3 regions of the Streptomyces millisiae genome follow, and region 2 is predicted to be linked to each of the others. Evidence: riboswitches for the same ligand, from Rfam matches in the RefSeq annotation. Region 2 holds a riboswitch; each other region holds the start of a gene.
What was found. A riboswitch is a leader RNA that binds a small molecule or an ion and turns the genes downstream of it on or off. The one in region 2 is predicted to bind S-adenosylmethionine.
Positions count from the first base shown of each region.

Region 1 (5,895 bases), on a different contig from region 2:
CCCCCGGTGCGCTATAGGTTGAAAGTGGCAGGGAGTGCGCTCTCCTTGCCTTTGCTTTTTGTGCTGTCACCGGTGGACGGACAGCCTCCTCGCGAACCGGCGAACCGGCGGACCCCGGCCGGCGACGTGGCGAAGGGGGCGAGGCCGGTGCGGGCCGAGTGGGCGGAGCGGCTGTTACGGGAGGCGGGGCGGCAGGCGGCGCTCGACGCGGCTCCCGACGTGGGCGAGGTGCTGGAGTGGCTGGGGCGGCGGACCGGGGCCGAGGTCGCCCTGGTCGGTCCCGGGGGCGGCGTGGAGGTGGCGACCGGCGGGTTCCCCGCGCGGCTGCCGAAGGCGCTCGGGCCGGTGCTCGGGCGGCTGTCCGGCGGGGAGATGGCGGCCGCGGCCACCGAGGTGGACGGGGTGCGGGTGCGGTGCGAGGCGCTCGGCCCCGGCCGGCAGCGCCGGGTGTTGGTGGTGGCGGGGGCGGCCACGCGGAGCGGGGACGCCGCGTGGCTCGCGACGCGGGCCGGCGGGCTGATCGCGTTGCTGTGCCGCCTCGCGGACACGGAGGCCGCGGCGCGCGCCTACCACGCCAAGGCGGGCCAGGTGCGGCTCGCCGTCTTCATGGCGCTGATGGCCGGGGACCCGACGCTCGCCAGGCGGCTGACCACGGGTGCCGTGCCGCCGGTGCTGAACGCCGGGCCGCTGCGGGTCCTGCTGTTGCGCTGTCCCCCGGCCGACCGCGAGCCGCTGGCCAGGCGCTACCAGGACGCGGCCGGCTTCCACGGCCGGGGGCTGCTGGTGCGTTGCCCGGTGTACGAGGAGCACCTGATCTGCCTGGTGCCCGAGGGCGACGAACTCGCCGACCGGCTGCACGCCCTGGTGGCCGAGCGGCCCGGGTACGCGCTCGGCGTCAGCGCGCCCCGGCCGGCGCGGGCCACGGCCGAGGCGTATGACCAGGCCAGGCACGCGCTGGCCATGGCCCGCAACACGCCGGAGCGGGTGGCCGGTTACCGGGGCCAGGGCCCGTTGGAGCGTCTGCTGCCGCAGCCGGCGGCCCGGGCCTGGGCGCGCGCCTTCCTGCGGCCGCTCGGCACGGTTCCCGAGCAGACCGTCCACGTCACCCGGCTGGCGTTGAGCTTCCCCCGCGCGGGCGTGGCGCGGCTGCTCGGCATCGGCCGGAACACGGTCACCGCGCGCCTCGGGGAGGTCGAGCGCGCCCTCGGCCTCGATCTGCGGGACGTCGGCGCCCGGGCCTCGCTCGCGCTGGCGCTGGCGGTCGCCGCGTCGCCGGCCGGCGACGCGCGGGGGTCACCGGCCCCGACGCTGGACGAGCTGCTGCGGACCCCGGCGGCGACCGCGTGGGCCACGGCGCTGCTCGCGCCGCTGCGGCGGCCCGAGCACCGCGAGCTGTTCGCGACCCTGCGGGCCTGGATCGACGAGAACGCGGACGCGCGCCGTGCCGCGCACCGCCTCGGGATCAGCAGGAACACGGTGCGGGCGCGGCTCAGGGTGGCCGAACGGCTGCTGGGCCGCGACCTGTTGAGCACCGGGGCCGGGATCCACGACCTCGTGCACGCGCTGCGCTCGACGGGGGCGACCTGACCCGGCGCCGGGTGCGGCGTGCACGGTCGCCGGCGGCGGCAGGGCGGCGTGCACGGTGGTGGGGGTCTTTCGCACCTTCTAGCTTTGTGGTGCGACGGCGCCGCTCAGCTCACACCTCGGGGGAGGGCTGAGCGCGCCGGCCAGGGGGAAGACGCCCGGGCGCGGCCTGCGGGCGCGCCCGGGCAGGCGAGCCCGCCCACCGACCGGAGGGCCGTGGCGCCCCGGCGCGGGAGACCGCGCGGCGGCCCCTTCAGCCCGCCAGGGTTGAAACCGCGTCGACGAGCCGGGTGACGTGCTCCCGCGGGGTGCCGGCGCCGAAGCTGACGCGGAGCGCCTGGAGCGGTCCGTCGCACTCCTCGGTGGACTCCGCCGAGGCGCCGAGCAGCCTGCGGACCAGTGGCTGGGCGCAGAACATCCCGGAGCGCACGCCGATGCCGAAGCGCTCGGAGAGCTCCACCGCGAGCTGCCCGTTGTCGTGGCCGGCCACCGTGAAGGAGGAGACGGCGACGCGGTCCGCCGCCGGCCCGAACAGGGACAGTTCCCTGACCGCCGGGATCTCCGCCAGCCCCTCGCGGAGCACGGCGAGCAGCTCCTGCTCGTGGGCGACCAGCGTCTCGTGGCCGGCCTCGGTGAGGGCACGACAGGCGGCGGCGATGGCGAAGGCGCCGATGACGTTGGGCGAGCCGGCCTCGTGCCTGGCCTCGTCCTCGGCCCACTGGACGTGCACGCCGCCGTCGGTGCGCCGGTTGACGACGCGGGTGGCGCCGCCGCCGGCCAGGTAGGGCGCGGCGGTGGTGAGCCAGTCGGCGCGGCCGGCCAACACGCCGGCGCCGAAGGGGGCGTAGAGCTTGTGCCCGGAGAACGCCACCCAGTCCACGTCGAGTCGTCGCACGCTGACCGGCCGGTGCGGGGCCAGTTGGGCGGCGTCGAGCACGATCCTGGCCCCGTGGCGGTGCGCGGCGGCGGCGAGTTCGGCGACCGGCCACAGCTCGCCGGTGACGTTGGAGGCGCCGGTGACGCACAGCAGCGCCGGTCCCCCGGCCTCGGGGCGGGCCGCGAGCGCCGACTCGGCGATCTCGACGGCGTGGCGGGGCGAGTGCGGGGCGTCGAGGTAGGTGACCTGGTGGCCGTGGCGGGCCCACGGCAGCAGCGCCGCGTGGTGCTCGGTCTCGAAGACGAACACCCGGGTGCCGGCGGGCAGTGCGGCGGCCAGCAGGTTGAGCGAGTCGGTGGTGGAGCGGGTGAAGACCACCTGGTCGGCCGGGCGACAGTCGAGGAACGCGGCGACGGTCTCCCGGCTGCGCTCGAAGAGCTCGGTGGAGAGCCGCGAGAGGTGCCCGGTGCCCCGGTGCACGCTGCCGTAGTACGGCGCGTACTCGGCCACCTCCTCCCAGACGCGGCGCAGCACGGGCGCGGACGCCGCGTAGTCGAGCGCGGCGTACTCGACGTCGCCGCCGCCGGCGAGCGGGGCGCGGACGCCGGCGCTGAGCACCTCAAGGCTGGCGGGGACGGCGGTGGTGCTGGGGGCGGCGGGGGCGACGGGGGCACAGCTGGTGGTCATGAGCACGTCTCCGTGGGCAGGCGCGCCCGACGGCCTCGCGGGTGGCCGACGGCGCGAGAAGGCGGGTAACGAGAGAAAGGGAGGGTGAAGGGAAGGAAGACGAGGGGGGGGGGAGCGTGACGCTCTACCGCATTCGCATTCGCACGAGGGAGCTCCTTCTGGGCCGCACTTGCCGCGAGCCCTGCTGCTCGCGACCCGGTCATCACCCGGGGCACCCCGCCACGACGGAGGGTTGCCGGACAGCGGGCCGGGGCCGTGGTCGCTGTCACTCGTGACCTCGCCGAGGATTCTGGCACAGGGTTCGCCCGCCCGCCCGGGGTGTCTCACTCCTCGGACGAGCCCCCGCCACGCGGCCCTCGGGGGAAACCCGGTGGTCAGGCCCCCGCCAGGGCGCGGGCGGCCACCTTCAGGTCGGCCACGAGACCGGCGTAGGCGGCCTCGCGCTCCGCGTCGTCGGCGCGCAGCACGGCCGACGGGTGGATGGTGGCGACCACCGTGTCCGCGCCCTCGCCCGACCACGGCAGCCGTGTTCCGCGCTGCCTGGTCACCCGGAACGAGGAGCCGAGCAGCGCCTTGCCCGCGGTGGCGCCGAGCGCCACGATCACCTCGGGTTCGATCAGGCGGAGTTCGGCGGTGAGCCAGGGCCGGCAGGCGGCCGCCTCGCGCAGCGTCGGCGGCTTGTGGATGCGGCGCTTGCCCCGGGGCGCGAACTTGAAGTGCTTGACGGCGTTGGTGAGGTACGCGTCGTCCGGGTCGATGCCGGCGTCGACGAGCGCCCGGTCGAGCACCCGGCCGGCCGGACCGACGAACGGCGCGCCCCGCCGGTCCTCCTGGTCGCCGGGCTCCTCGCCGACCAGTACCAGGCGGGCCGTCGGCTCGCCGGCGCCGAACACGGTCTGGGTGGCGTCGCGGTAGAGCGGGCAGCCGTGGCAGTCGGCGGCGGCGCTGCGCAGCTCGGGCAGCCCGGCGCCTTCCGGGACGTAGGGGCCGGCGTCATAGGACTCGGGTTCCGACACGGCCCGCGAGTACCCGGCCGGCGGCGAGCCATCCCCCGGTCCACCCCTCGTTTCGGCGGTGTGTCCTCGGGCGCCGCCGGACGGCCGGCGTGTTACCTGCGGGTAAGAAGCATGGGTCGATCACGCACAGCCGCCGATGAGGGCCCGAAGCTCACCTAGGGTGACGGCTGGCCCGGGGCGGACCGCTCGTGCCCGGGCGGAACAGGAGCCCCACCATGAGCACCCCAGAAGAGCACGCCGCCACCGCCCGGGACACGCTGATCGCGGCCCTCGGCCGCCGCCGCTTCCTGCAGGCCGCCGGCGCCGTGACCGCGGCCGGCACCGCCACCGGCCTCACGGCCGCCGCCCCGGCCGCGGCGGCGACGCGCGACGCGGGCGCCGGATCGCGCGCCGACCACCCGCGCGAGATCCTGCAGCCCCACCGCGGCCCCATCCACGGCCGGCACTACCTGCCGTCGCTCCCCGACCAGGTCCGCTGGGGCTACACGCCGGCCGTGGACAGCGAGCCGGTGCTGCGGATCCGCTCGGGCGAGACGGTGACCGTGGACTCGCTCTCGCACGAGGGCCTCCTGGAGGATCAGGGCCGCGACCCGGTGGCCTTCTTCGGCGGCCACGACGTGCCCCGCGGCCAGGTGCTGAGCGACGCGATCGCCATCGCCGCCGAGTACGACCGCACCGAGCGCGACTTCGACGCCGACGGCCCGCACGTCATCACCGGCCCGATCCAGGTGGCCGGCGCCGAGCCCGGGGACGTGCTGAAGGTGGAGCCGCTCTCGCTGCTCCCCCGTGTGCCGTACGGCGTGATATCGAGCCGGCACGGCAAGGGCGCGCTCGGCCGCCGCCCCGACGGCTCGGCGCCGGACGGGATCACGCTCGACGAGGTGATGCCGCCGGTGGCCACGGACGGCCGCCCCGGCGGCGACCCGGCCGAGTACGGCAACGTCTCGGTGTTCACGCCGGTGCGGCGCGGCCGGGACGGCGCGCTGAACGGGGTGCTGCCGCGCGGCTCGCGGCGCGGCCGCGAGGTCACGTTCCCGCTGCGGCCGCACATGGGCACGATGGGCGTGGCCTTCGCCGAGGCCGCCGCGCTCGACGACCCGGCGCTCAACTCCATCCCGCCCACGCTCGGCGGCGGCAACATCGACATCAACCTGCTGCGCGAGGGCGCCACGCTCTACCTGCCGGTCTTCGCCGAGGGCGCCCTCTTCTACACCGGCGACCCGCACTTCGCCATGGCCGACGGCGAGGTGGCGCTGACCGCCGTGGAGGGTTCGCTGCGCTCGACGTTCCGGCTCACCGTCTGCAAGCCGGGCTCGGGCGACGCGCCCTCGGTCGCCTTCCGCTATCCCTTCGGCGAGACCGAGGACGCGTGGCTGCCGGTGGGTCTCTCCGACCCGGACGGCAGCCAGGGCGGCCAGATCGGCGACCTGGACACCGCCATGCGCCGGGCCGTGGTCAACGCGCTCGACTTCCTCGAACACGACCTGGGCATGGACCGCGCCACGGCCTACGCCTACCTCTCGGCGGCGGCCGACTTCCACATCTCCCAGGTGGTCGACCGCACGGTCGGCGTCCACGGCGTGATCCCCAAGGACCACTTCGGCGAGTGAGCGGGAGCCGCCCGGCCTACCCCGCGGTGGACGGCTGCTCGGCGAGAGCCCTGGCGTAGTTGGCCATGGACCGCTGGTAGCGCGGCAGGTGGGGGGCCAGGGCGGTGAGGGCGACGGAGAC
Region 1 covers NZ_JAVREM010000009.1:66,202-72,096, forward strand. The annotation lists gene RNC47_RS11075 (helix-turn-helix domain-containing protein) at 148-1,587, shown strand; gene RNC47_RS11080 (aminotransferase class V-fold PLP-dependent enzyme) at 1,838-3,148, opposite strand; SAM riboswitch class IV at 3,309-3,425, opposite strand; gene RNC47_RS11085 (UdgX family uracil-DNA binding protein) at 3,523-4,164, opposite strand; gene RNC47_RS11090 (acetamidase/formamidase family protein) at 4,380-5,774, shown strand; gene RNC47_RS11095 (tetratricopeptide repeat protein) at 5,791-5,895, opposite strand, start outside.
Region 1: another riboswitch for S-adenosylmethionine. It lies ahead of RNC47_RS11080 (aminotransferase class V-fold PLP-dependent enzyme); the one in region 2 lies ahead of RNC47_RS18945 (peroxidase-related enzyme).

Region 2 (5,895 bases):
GTCAGGATCAGGTTGATGAACACGGGGGCGCCGATGAAGGCGACGACGATGCCGACCGGGATCACCGAAGGCGCCAGCACGGTGCGCCCCACCGTGTCCGCGACCACCAGCAGCAGCCCTCCGGTGAGGAAGGAGAACGGCAGCAGGTAGCGGTGGTCGGCGCCGATCGCCAGGCGGGCGATGTGCGGTCCCACCAGGCCGACGAAGCCGATCACGCCGCAGAAGGACACCACGACCGCCGCCAGCACCACCGAGACCACGATCAGCCCCACCCGCACCGCGGTGACGTTGACGCCGAGGCTCTTGGCCGCGTCGTCGCCGGCGAAGGCGATGGCGTTGAGGTCGCGGCTGAACCAGAGCAGCAGCGGCAGCGCCGCCAGCGCGAAGCAGCCCACCACCAGGACGTCGTTCCAGCCGGCGTCGTTCACCGAGCCGAAGGTCCAGCGCACGATGGCCTGGAGGGTGTTCTCGTCGGCCACGAACTGCAGGGCGGCGGTCATCGCCTCGAAGAGCTGGGTGAGCGCGATGCCGAGCAGCAGCAGGGTGGCGGCGGACATCGCCTTGGCGGAGGCCAGGCCGAGGACCAGCGCGGAGACCGCCAGCGCGGTGCCGAGCGCGCTGCCGATGACCAGCCACGAACCCGATCCCGCGGAGCCGCCGGTGACGAGGATCGCCAGCGCGGCGCCGAACGCGGCGGCCGGCGAGACGCCCAGCGTGAACGGGCTGACCAGCGGGTTGCGCAGCAGGCCCTGCATGACCACGCCCGCCATCGAGAGCGCCGCGCCGGCCGCGAAGGCGAGCAGCACCCGGGGCAGCCGCAGGTTGATGATGACCGAGTAGGTCTGGGCGAAGTCGGCGTCCAGCACGCCGCCGAACACGCGGAGGCGGACCGCGCGCCACACGTCGGACAGCCCGGCGTCGGTCGTGCCGGCCGTGACGCACCAGGCGATGACGAGGACGGACAGCACCGTGCCGGCCCAGAGCACCGCCGGCCGACCCGTCCACGCCCGGCGCCGCCGCTCCCGCCCCTCGGACGGCTCGGACGGCTCGGGGGCCGGCGCGCGGGGGACGGGTGCCGCCGCCGTCTCGCCAGCTGAGATGCTCATCTCGCGTCAGCTCACCTTCTGGATGTACGCGTCCTCGCCGGGGAACTCCGTGCCCTGGAACTCCTCGGCCCACCGCGCCAGGTAGTCGCCGGGCTCGACGTCGGCGAACTCCTCGGGGTGCAGCCAACTCGCCAGGTAGAGCGCCCCGATGGCCTTGGACAGGCCGCTGGTGGCCCAGCCGTTGGTCACGAAGACCCGGTCGCCCGTGGTCGCCGAGAGGTCCTGCCAGCCGGCCCGCCCGAGCAGCTCGTCGCGCAGCGTGTCGAACCGCTCCTGCCCCGTCGGCTCGGCGGAGGGCCCGAACTCGTGGACCACGACCTCCGGATCGCGCTCCAGGATCGCGGCGGGGTCCACCGTCGTCTCGGACTGCTCGTCCCCGCCGGTGTCCAGGTCGCCGAAGACGTTCTCGCCGCCCGCGGCCACGATGATCTGGTCGAAGCCCGAGCCGGGCAGCCCGGTCAGGTACGGCTGCTCGGTCTCCCAGTACACGCGCACCGGCTCGGTGCCGGCCACCCGCTCGTCGATCAGCCCGAAGATCTCGTCGTAGAAGCCGGAGACCCGCTCGGCACCCGCCGGCTCGCCGAAGACCTCGCCCAGCAGGTCCACGGTCTCGTGGAACACGTCGAAGTCCCAGGCGGTGGCCACCACCACGGGGATACCGAAGGACTCGAGCTGCTCGCTGGCCTCCTGCCAGGCCCCGTTGCGGGGCAGGATGAACACGTCGGGGTCGAGTTCGACGACCGACTCGTAGTTGATCTCCTGGAGATCCTCGCTGACCACCTCGTCGTCGGCGATGTCCAGGTAGGGCAGCCGGGTCTGCGAGACCCGGTCGAAGCCCACGACCCGGTCGCCCGCCCCGATGGCCTGGGCGAACTCGTTGCCGTAGCTGTTCAGGACGACCGCGCGCTCGGCGGGCCCGTCGAGCTCCACGGTGCGGCCGACGTCGTCGACGACGGTGAGCGAGCCCTCGCGGTCACCGCTGCTCTCCTCCGCTGTGTCCTCGGTGGTGACGGTCCCGCAGGCGCCGGCGAGGAGCGCTACGGCGGTCGCGGCGGTCAGGGCGGACAGGCGTTGTCTCATGACGATTCCGTTCTGTTCTCGGGTCGGATCAGGGCCAGTAGGGATCGCCGAGGCTGAGCATCAGCCGGTTCGCCCAGGCGAAGAAGGCCGTGGCCGACACCAGGTCGGTCAACTCGACGTCGGTGAGCCCCACGGCGCGCAGCCGGTCCACGTGCGCGGTGGTGGCGCTGACCGGGGTGGTGGCGAGCGCCGCGGCGAACTCGACGATCGCGGCCCAGCGGGCGTCCTGCCCCTCGGCCAGCGGGGCGGTCTCCAGGGGCAGCCAGTCGGCGTCCCGCTCCAGCGAGACCGCGAGCAGCCGGTCCACGTCCGCCGGCCGCTTGGACATCTGGGCGGACTTCCGGGCGTGCACGGAGGCGCAGTACACGCAGTCGGTCACCTTGCTGGTCGCCGCCGCGGCGAGCTCGCGCTCGGCGCGCGGCAGGCCCTCGGTGGTGGCGAAGATCGCGGCGTCCAGCGCGGTGCGGGCCGCCAGCACCCTGGGCAGCCGGGCCAGCAGCCGGAAGTACTCGCCGTTGGTCTTGCCCCGGAACGAGGCCTCCTGCTCCTCCGTCAGCTCCTCGGTCGGCACCGGCGGCACCCACGCCGTCCAGGACAGCAGCTCCCTGGTGTACTCGACGGGACGCTCACGCCCGTTGGACGCCGTCCGCGCGGTGCTCTTGACCCGCCCACGCCCGGGCGTGGCCCGCCCCGGCGCCGCCGCCCCGACCGGTTCCCTGCCCTCGATCAGCCGCAGCCCCTGGATCGCCCGCGCCTGGAACGCGGTGAACGCCGCGACCTGCGAGATCGCCACGATCTCGTCCGGCGACCACCCCGCCTCGACCAGCCGCTCCAGATCCGCGCGGGTGGCCAACGCCGGCGAGACGGTGATCAGGTCGACATGGGCCACCGCCGCCCGCAGCGCCGGGTCCTCGGGAAGCTCGTCCGCCCACAGCGCCGGGTCACCGCCCCGCTCCGCGTGCTCCTGAACCAGCTCTTCCACGCCGTGCCGCCGCGCGGCCAACGCGGCCAGGCCGCGCCGCACCGGCACCTCGTCGCCGAACAGCGCCTCTCCGGCCTGCTGGGCCCGCGCCGCCACCAACGGCTTGGTGCCGCGCGCCGCCTCGATCCCCTCCCCGAGACCGGCCAGCCGCCCGATGTCGTCCTGCTCCGTGGTGCCCATGAACTCCGCCTCGCCGTGCCTGCTCACTGAAGGCCGAGGCACGGGCAAACCGCTCGGCCGTCCACATTTCAAGACGGAGTTCTCACCATGCGAGAACTCACCGGAGCACGCTTGCCGCATCACCGCAGCCGGGTCGTCTCCCCGGGGGCACCCCACCGTGCAGGAGGGTTGCCGGCCAGCTAGCCGGGGCTTCACGCTGGCACTCTTGACCTGCGCGGAAAAGTAGCCGACGAAAACGCCCCAGAGAACCCGCTGTCCGCCATATGAGACATGCGTCCACGCGCCGGGTGGCACCTGGTCCGCGCCTCACATCTCCGACACGATGACGCGATGCGTCCCTTCCGCTTCCTCACCGCGCTCGCCCGACCCCACGACGGACCTGGCCTCGCCGCCCACGCGCGTCGTGCCGAGGCCATCGGCTACAGCGCCCTGGTGATCCCGGACCACCTGCTGGCCCAGTACGCGCCGATCCCCGTCCTCGCCTCCGCCGCCGCGGCGACCGAGACGCTCCGCGTCGGCACCTTCGTGTTCAACACCAACCTGCGGCACCCCGCCGTCCTGGCCCAGGAACTCGCGACGCTCGACCGCCTCTCCGGCGGCCGCCTGGAGATCGGCCTCGGAGCCGGCTGGAACAAGCCCGAGCACGACGCGATCGGCATCCCCTTCGAGCCCGTCGCCACCCGGGTCGCCAGACTCACCGAAGCCATCCGGGTCCTCAAGGGCTGCTTCGCCGACGAGAGGTTCTCCTTCGCCGGCGAGCACTACACCATCACCGACTACGACGCGCAGCCCAAGCCGGTCCAGCGCCCGCACCCGCCGTTCTTCGTCGGCGGCGGCGGAAGGCGACTGCTCACGCTCGCCGCCCGGGAGGCGGGGATCGTCGGCCTGGCGCCGCGACTCGGGAAGGACGCGCAGGGCCTGCCGACCCTCGACGCACCGAGCATCACCCTCGCCGCCACCGAGGAGAAGATCGGCTGGATCCGCGAGGCGGCCGGCGACCGCTTCCCCGAGCTCGAACTGAACAGCTACCCGACCGGCGGCCCGATGGTCCTCACCCACGACGCCAGGGGCGAGACCCGCAGACGAGCCGACCAACTCCGCGAACGCACCGGCGTCGAACTCACCGCCGAGGAGCTCGCGGAGTCCCCGCACGTGTTCATCGGCTCCCTCAAGGAACTCACCCGCAAGTTCGTCGACCTGCGCGAACGCCTCGGCATCAGTTCCTTCCTCCTCGACGACATGGAGACCTTCGCCCCGATCGTCGAGGAGTTGGCGGGCCGCTGACCGCCCCGAGCATGTCAGGTCAGCGGCTCGATCGGCTCCGGGGGACGTTGCCCGTGAGGCGGGAGCCGTCGCTGTCGTAGCCGCCGTGGCCCGCGTCCCTCAGAGCCGGCCGCTGTGGCGCAGCCGGAGCCGGCGCCGGGGATGCGAACGCAGCACGGGGTGGAGGTCCCAGCCCTGCTCCGAGGCGCCCCGCAGGACGTAACCGGCCCCCGCGCCGCGGAAGTAGTGCACCCCGAGGTCCAGATCGCGCTGCAGTCCGTGCGAGGTCTCCACCCGCCGGGTCTTCCTGGCGAGGTACCGGTCCACGCGCGCCCGGTAGTACGCCGAGTCGCCCTCCCGCACCAGCGCCACCGGGGTCACGCACCAGCGGGGGATGAACGGCACCCGGCCCAGCGTGGCGTCCAGCACCCGGATCGCGCCGTCCTCGGTGCGCGGCAGCACGTAGACGACCAGTTGGACCACCGTGGCCACGCCGTAGCAGCAGGCCGCGAGGGCGATCCACACCACCCACCACAGCGGCAGGAACACCAGGGTCAGGGGGAGCAGCAGCAACCAGCGCAGCGCGGCCGGCCGGACGGGGAGCGGTCTCCAGGCAGGGTCGTCGTAGTCAGGCACGGATGGTGTTCCCCCCGGGTTCGTCATGGCGCTCGACGGCGTGCCGCGAGTCTACGGCGCGATGCCCCCGGCCCGGGATGGTTGGGCGAGTGTGGCCACGGCGGTGACCACCGCGGCCCTGCGTTCGCCGGAGGAATCCTGGCCGGTCTCCGTCCGCAGCGCCTTCAGCGACCAGGAGGCGGTGTCCCAGCTGATCACCAGGGCGATCACCATGGCCATGAGCTCCGGGGGCGGGATGTCGGCGCGGACGCGGCCTGCTTCCTGAGCCGCTTCGATCGCGGTGACGTTCCGGCGGTACTCCTCGACCTCGGCGTCGATGGGCTGTTGCCGTTCGAGTCCCGCCCACAGGTACAGCCGCCGCACGTGCGGCCGTTGCTCCAGCCGGTCGTACAACTCGCCGGCGTAGTCGGGCAGGTTGCCGGCGTCGATCGAGACGGCTGCCGCCAGCTCCGTCATGCTCTCGGCGACGACCTTGTCGAACAGCTCCTCCTTGGTCCCGAAGTGCATGTAGATCGACCGCTTGTTGGCCTGGGCGGCGTCGGCGATGCGGTCGATCCGGGCGCCGGCCAGCCCGTAGGCGGCGAACTCGTCGACCGCCGCCTTCATCAGGCGTCGCTTGGTCTCGGTGGCGTCGGGTGGCATGCGCTC
Region 2 covers NZ_JAVREM010000024.1:43,049-48,943, forward strand. The annotation lists gene RNC47_RS18935 (FecCD family ABC transporter permease) at 1-1,106, opposite strand, end outside; gene RNC47_RS18940 (ABC transporter substrate-binding protein) at 1,113-2,186, opposite strand; gene RNC47_RS18945 (peroxidase-related enzyme) at 2,215-3,348, opposite strand; SAM riboswitch class IV at 3,451-3,559, opposite strand; gene RNC47_RS18950 (TIGR03621 family F420-dependent LLM class oxidoreductase) at 3,679-4,632, shown strand; gene RNC47_RS18955 (hypothetical protein) at 4,732-5,247, opposite strand; gene RNC47_RS18960 (TetR family transcriptional regulator) at 5,299-5,889, opposite strand.

Region 3 (5,895 bases), on a different contig from region 2:
GCGATGGAGACACCGTCGTTGGTGATGGTGGGGGCGCCCCACTTCTTCTCAAGGACGACGTTGCGACCCTTGGGGCCGAGCGTGACCTTGACGGCGTCAGCGAGCTGGTTCATCCCGCGCTCGAGGCCGCGTCGGGCCTCCTCGTTGAACGCGATGATCTTGGCCATTGAAGGGGTCCTCCCAGGTACCGGGGTGGATTACTCCGGACCGCGCTGGCGCCCGCGACGGACGGTCCACCGACGGGCGGTTCCTTGCCCCACCTGCCGAGCGGACCTCACCGAACCGGTCCTTGCTGTCACTCTCACCCGGAGAGTGCTAACGCCATGATTAGCACTCTCCCCCCGAGAGTGCAAGCGCTCCGGGGGGCGCGAACGCTCCGAGGGCCCGCGCCCGTGGTGCGGGCGCGGGCCCTCGGAGGTGAGGCCGCGGTTAGACGGTCGGCGATTCAGGCGGTCACCCGGACCATGTCGGCCTGTGGCCCCTTCTGACCCTGAGAGATCTCGAACTCGACCCGCTGTCCCTCTTCCAGGGTGCGGTAGCCGTCCATCTGAATCGCGCTGTAGTGGACGAACACGTCCGCACCACCGTCTACCGCGATGAAGCCGTAGCCCTTCTCCGCGTTGAACCACTTGACGGTGCCCTGAGCCATTCCTAACTCCCCATTTTGCTGGCCCTTTCACGAGACCGCACTTCGCGGGCCCGGGTCAGACCTCTCAGACCCAACCCCCGGGCGGTGTGGGGGTGTGCGCCGGAACGCGTCGACCGCCGCTGAATGTATCTGGACGGACGCCCAGTGCAACAGGCCATTCGAGAGAGAATTCTTGGCACGGCAGAACGGGCAAATGCCATATATTAGCTGAAAGTTGAATCAATCACCATGGCCTTATCGCCCCAACCCGACAATTCGTACGTCGATTTTCGGCACAATATTTGCGCCAGCTGTCGCGAATTCATATGCGGCTGGCATCGGCCGGGGGCGACCCGGGGCTCACTCTATCGCCACCGGGACGGCCGACCGCCCCGAGCCGGACGGGCTCGGGGCGGTCGTGGAGCGCGTGTGGAGCTGGGGATTCGCGGCGGTAAAGGCCACTTACCGGACAAACGGAGGCTCAGCCTCCGGCGACGGCCGGGATGATCGACACGCCCGCGCCGTCCGGCGTCGGGGTCAGCAGCCCTTCCGTGAAGCGCACGTCGTCGTCGTTCACATAAACGTTGACGAACCGACGCAACCGGCCTTCGTCGTCCAGCACCCGGGCGGCTATCCCCTGGTGGTTCCGGTCGAGGTCGGCCAGCACCTCGGCCAGCGTCTGCCCGTCGGCCGTCACCTCGGACCGGCCGCCGGTGTACGTGCGCAGGATGGTGGGGATTCGGACGGTCACGCTCATTCCAGGCCAGCCTCTCGGAAGGAGTCCAGGGTGGGACGGATGGTCGCGGTCGGGCCGGTGTCGGCGGCGACCGCGTCCAGGGTCTTGAGACCGTCGCCGGTGTTCACGACGACGGTGGTCAGCGAGGGGTCGAGGGTGCCCTCGGCCAGCAGCTTCCGCGCCACGCCGAGCGTCACGCCGCCCGCCGTCTCGGTGAAGATCCCCTCGGTCCTGGCCAGCAGCTTGATCGCCGAGACGATCTCCTCGTCCGTGACGTCGGCGACCGCGCCGCCCGTGCGGCGCGCGATGTCCAGCACGTAGGGGCCGTCCGCCGGGTTGCCGATGGCCAGCGACTTGGCGATGGTGTTCGGCTTGACCGGCCTTACCACGTCGTGGCCGGCGCGGAAGGCCTGGGAGACCGGCGAGCAGCCCTCGGCCTGGGCACCGAAGATCCGGTACGGCTTCTCCTCGACCAGGCCGGTGGCGATCAGCTCCTTGAGACCCTTGTCGATCTTGGTGAGCTGGGAGCCCGAGGCGATCGGGATGACCAGCTGGTCGGGCAGCTGCCAGCCGAGCTGCTCGCAGATCTCGAAGGCCAGCGTCTTGGAGCCCTCCGCGTAGTAGGGGCGGAGGTTGACGTTGACGAAGCCCCAGCCCTCGCCGAGCGGGTCGCCGATGAGCTCGCTGCAGAAGCGGTTGACGTCGTCGTAGCTGCCCTCGATGGCCACCACCTGGCCGCCGTAGACGGCCGCCATGACCACCTTGCCCTGCTCCAGGTCGTGCGGGATGAAGACGCAGGAGCGCAGGCCGGCGCGGGCCGCGGCGGCGCCGACCGCGCCGGCCAGGTTGCCGGTGGAGGAGCACGACAGGGTGGTGAAACCAAAGGCGCGCGCCGCCTCAAGCGCCTGTGCGACCACTCGGTCCTTGAAGGAGTGGGTCGGGTTTCCCGAGTCGTCCTTGACGTAGAGCGGGCCGGTCACGCCGAGTTCGGCGGCCAGCCGGTCGGCCTTCACCAGCGGGGTGAAGCCGGGGTTCAGATTGGGCTTGCTGGCGACGTCCGCCGGCACGGGGAGCAGCGGCGCGTAGCGCCAGATGCTCTTGGGGCCGGCCTCGATGCGCCGGCGAAGGCCCTCGGGGTCGCCGCTCGGCAGGTCGTACGCGATCTCGAGCGGCCCGAAACAGGAGGCACAGGCGAAGATCGGGCTGAGCGGGAAGCGCTCGCCGCACTCCCGACAGGAGAGCGCCGCGGCGGGGCCGAGATCGACGGCTGCGGTGGGTGACGAGTCGGCTGTGGTCAGCACGGACATGGCTATGGAGGCCCTTCTCCTCATCTTCCCCGGGGCGACTCTCGCCTCAGGCCGGAATTGGCACCTTCCCCACCGGGAGCCTCGCCCGGGGCGCGGTCGTCACCGACCGTCACTCCGCGTCACGAGAACCGGCGGAAGGGTTGCCGGGGCTTCAACGGGCCGTTCCCTCTGCCCCTCTGGATGAGCTCTATGTGGTTGTCGGCGCGGCCCCCGATATGCGGAGGACACCTGCGCTGTTCGAGACTGTAACCGACGCCCCCCAGAATGGCCCGGGCCGTCCGATACGCGAGACACGAGGAGACACGGGAGACAGTGGGCGATCCGGGAGACAGCCGTGCACTGACGCGGGCCTGAGGCCGTCCGCGGCGACCGGGAGAAGTCGGGCCGGAAGCGGCCCCACCGAGAAACATGGTCTCGGTGGATTCGGGTACGCCGGTATAGGGCAGATACGGCCAAACGATGCAATGGTGGCCAAACGAGATCTAATACGGCCGAACGCGAACAGGAGCGACATTCGTGCTGGAAGAGGCAGAGGAGTGGCTGAGCCGCCGGTCCTGGACCGCCGCTGACCGCCCGCTGCCGCGGCTGTTGAACGCGAAGCGGGCAGCAGGGGCGGCAGGGAGCATCAGCGTGGTACTCCCCGCGCTGAACGAGGAGGCGACCGTCGGTGCCATCGTGGAAGCGCTCCGGCGCGACCTGATGGAGCGCGTGCCGCTCATCGATGAACTGCTGGTGGTGGACTCCGGCTCCACCGACCGCACCTCGGAGGCCGCAGCCGCGGCGGGCGCGAAGGTAGTGCACCGCGATGAGATCCTGCCGCGGATGCCGACCGCCCCGGGCAAGGGCGAGGTGCTGTGGCGCTCGCTGATGGCGGCGAGCGGCGAGATCATCTGTTTCGTCGACGCCGACCTGCGGGAGTTCGACTCCACCTTCGTCTCGGGCATAGTCGGGCCCCTGCTCACCGACCCCGACGTGCAGCTGGTCAAGGCCATGTACGACCGGCCGCTCGGCGACAAGCCGGCCGGCGCCCACCAGGGCGGCCGGGTCACCGAGCTGGTCGCCCGACCGCTGCTCAACCTGCACTGGCCCCAGCTGGCCGGCGTGGTCCAGCCGCTGGGCGGCGAGTACGCGGCGCGCCGCTCGCTCCTCGAGCGGCTGCCGTTCCCCGTCGGCTACGGCGTGGAGCTCGGCCTGCTGATCGACACGCTGAACACGGCGGGCCTGGACGCGCTGGCCCAGGTCGACGTGGGGGTGCGCAAGCACCGCCACCAGGACGGGCAGGCGCTCGGCCGGATGGCGGCGGCGATCATGCGGACCGCCCAGTGCCGGCTGCCGGGGTCCGTGCTGCCGATGCGGCTCGACATGACCCAGTTCGACCGCGGCGAGGAGGGCGGCTTCCTGCCCCGCACCCACCTGATCAACGCGGAGGAGCGGCCGCCGATGTCCACCATCCCCGAGTACGCGGCGCGCCAGGCGGCGTAGCCCTGGGAGCCAGGTCGCCGGTGTCACGCGGTGTCCCCCGCCCCCGCCGGGGCGGGGGACACCGCGCCCCGCGGGGAGGGTGGGCGTGACGTGTCGCATGTTTCGCCCGCCCCGCGCCTGGCTAGCCTCGGAAGTGCACTCCTCGCCCCGACACCTCGACCTCCCCAGGGAGTTTCGATGACCACCGAAGTTCTGGTCGCGTCCAACCGCGGCCCGGTCAGCTACTCGGTGGGGGCCGACGGCTCCCTCACCGCGCGGCGCGGTGGCGGCGGGGTCGTGTCGGGGCTGATGGCGCTCGGCCCCCGCGCCGGCACCTGGGTCTGCGCGGCGCTCGGCGACGGCGACCGGGCCGCCGTCGACCGCTTCGGCGCCACGCTGTCGGCCGCCGACACGGACGGCCAGTCGGTCCGGATGCTGCGGATCCCGCCCGCCACCTACGACGCCGCCTACAACGGGGTGGCCAACTCGGTGCTGTGGTTCGTCCACCACCTGCTCTACCAGACGCCGCTCGAGCCCGTCTTCGACGAGGCGTTCGAGGAGCGCTGGGCCGGCTACGAGGCGTACAACGCGGCCTTCGCGGAGGCACTCGCCGAGGAGGCGGGCGAGGGCGCCGCCGTGCTGGTGCAGGACTACCACCTGTCCCTGGTGCCGCGCATGCTGCGCGAGCGCCGCCCCGACCTGCGGATCGGCTTCTTCGCGCACACCCCGTGGGCGCCGCCCGAGCTGTTCCGGGTGCTGCCCGACCCGATCGCCCGCCAGGTGCTGCTCGGCGTCCTGGGCGCCGACCGGGCCGCGTTCCACACCCGCCGCTGGGCGGACGCGTTCGCCGCCTGCTGCGCCGACCAGCTGGGCGTCGGCCTCTCCGGCGACGTGGTGGCGCACGAGGGCGGCACCACCAGGCTCGGGGTGCACGCGCTCGGCGCCGACGCGGAGTTCCTGCGGGAGCGGGCGTTCCGCCCCGACGTGGACGAGCGGCTCGCCGCGCTGCGCGCCGAGATCGGCGACCGGCGCACCATCGTGCGGGTCGACCGCACCGAGCTGTCGAAGAACATCGTGCGCGGGCTGCTGGCCTACCGGCGGCTGCTGACCGACCGGCCCGAGTGGCACGGGCGGGTCACGCACGTCGCGTTCGCCTACCCGTCCCGGCAGGACCTGGCGGTCTACCGCGAGTACACGGCCGAGGTGTCGCGGGTCGCCGAGGCGATCAACGTGGAGTTCGGCACGGCCGACTGGTCCCCGGTGCTGCTGCACGTCAAGGACGACTTCGCGCGCTCGCTCGCCGCCTACCGGCTGGCCGACGTGGCGCTGGTCAACCCCGTCAGGGACGGGATGAACCTGGTGGCCAAGGAGGTCCCGGTGATCTCCGAGGAGGGCGTGGCCCTGGTGCTGTCCCGCGAGGCCGGCGCCGCGGCCGAGCTCGGCGAGGACGCGCTGCTGGTCAACCCGTACGACATCGCGGGCACCGCGCAGGCCCTGCACCGGGCGCTGACCATGCCGCCCGACGAGCGGGCCAGGCGCAGCGAGCGCCTGGCCGCGGCGGCCACGGCACTGCCCCCCACCGACTGGTTCCTCGACCAGCTCTCCGCGCTTCAGGGCTGACGGCCCGGGGGCCGGCCGCCGCCGGGCTCGGCCGGCGGCACGGGACGCGGTGGCTTCGGCAGCGGCTCGGGCGGCGGCGTCGGCTCGTCCGGGCCTGGCGGCATGGGCGGCTCTGGCCCCGGCCGCGGCAGCGGCCCCGGTTC
Region 3 covers NZ_JAVREM010000118.1:1,546-7,440, forward strand. The annotation lists gene groL (chaperonin GroEL) at 1-167, opposite strand, end outside; gene RNC47_RS35025 (cold-shock protein) at 446-649, opposite strand; gene RNC47_RS35030 (MoaD/ThiS family protein) at 1,110-1,385, opposite strand; gene thrC (threonine synthase) at 1,382-2,671, opposite strand; SAM riboswitch class I at 2,689-2,858, opposite strand; gene RNC47_RS35040 (glucosyl-3-phosphoglycerate synthase) at 3,188-4,153, shown strand; gene RNC47_RS35045 (alpha,alpha-trehalose-phosphate synthase (UDP-forming)) at 4,331-5,752, shown strand.
Region 3: another riboswitch for S-adenosylmethionine. It lies ahead of thrC (threonine synthase); the one in region 2 lies ahead of RNC47_RS18945 (peroxidase-related enzyme).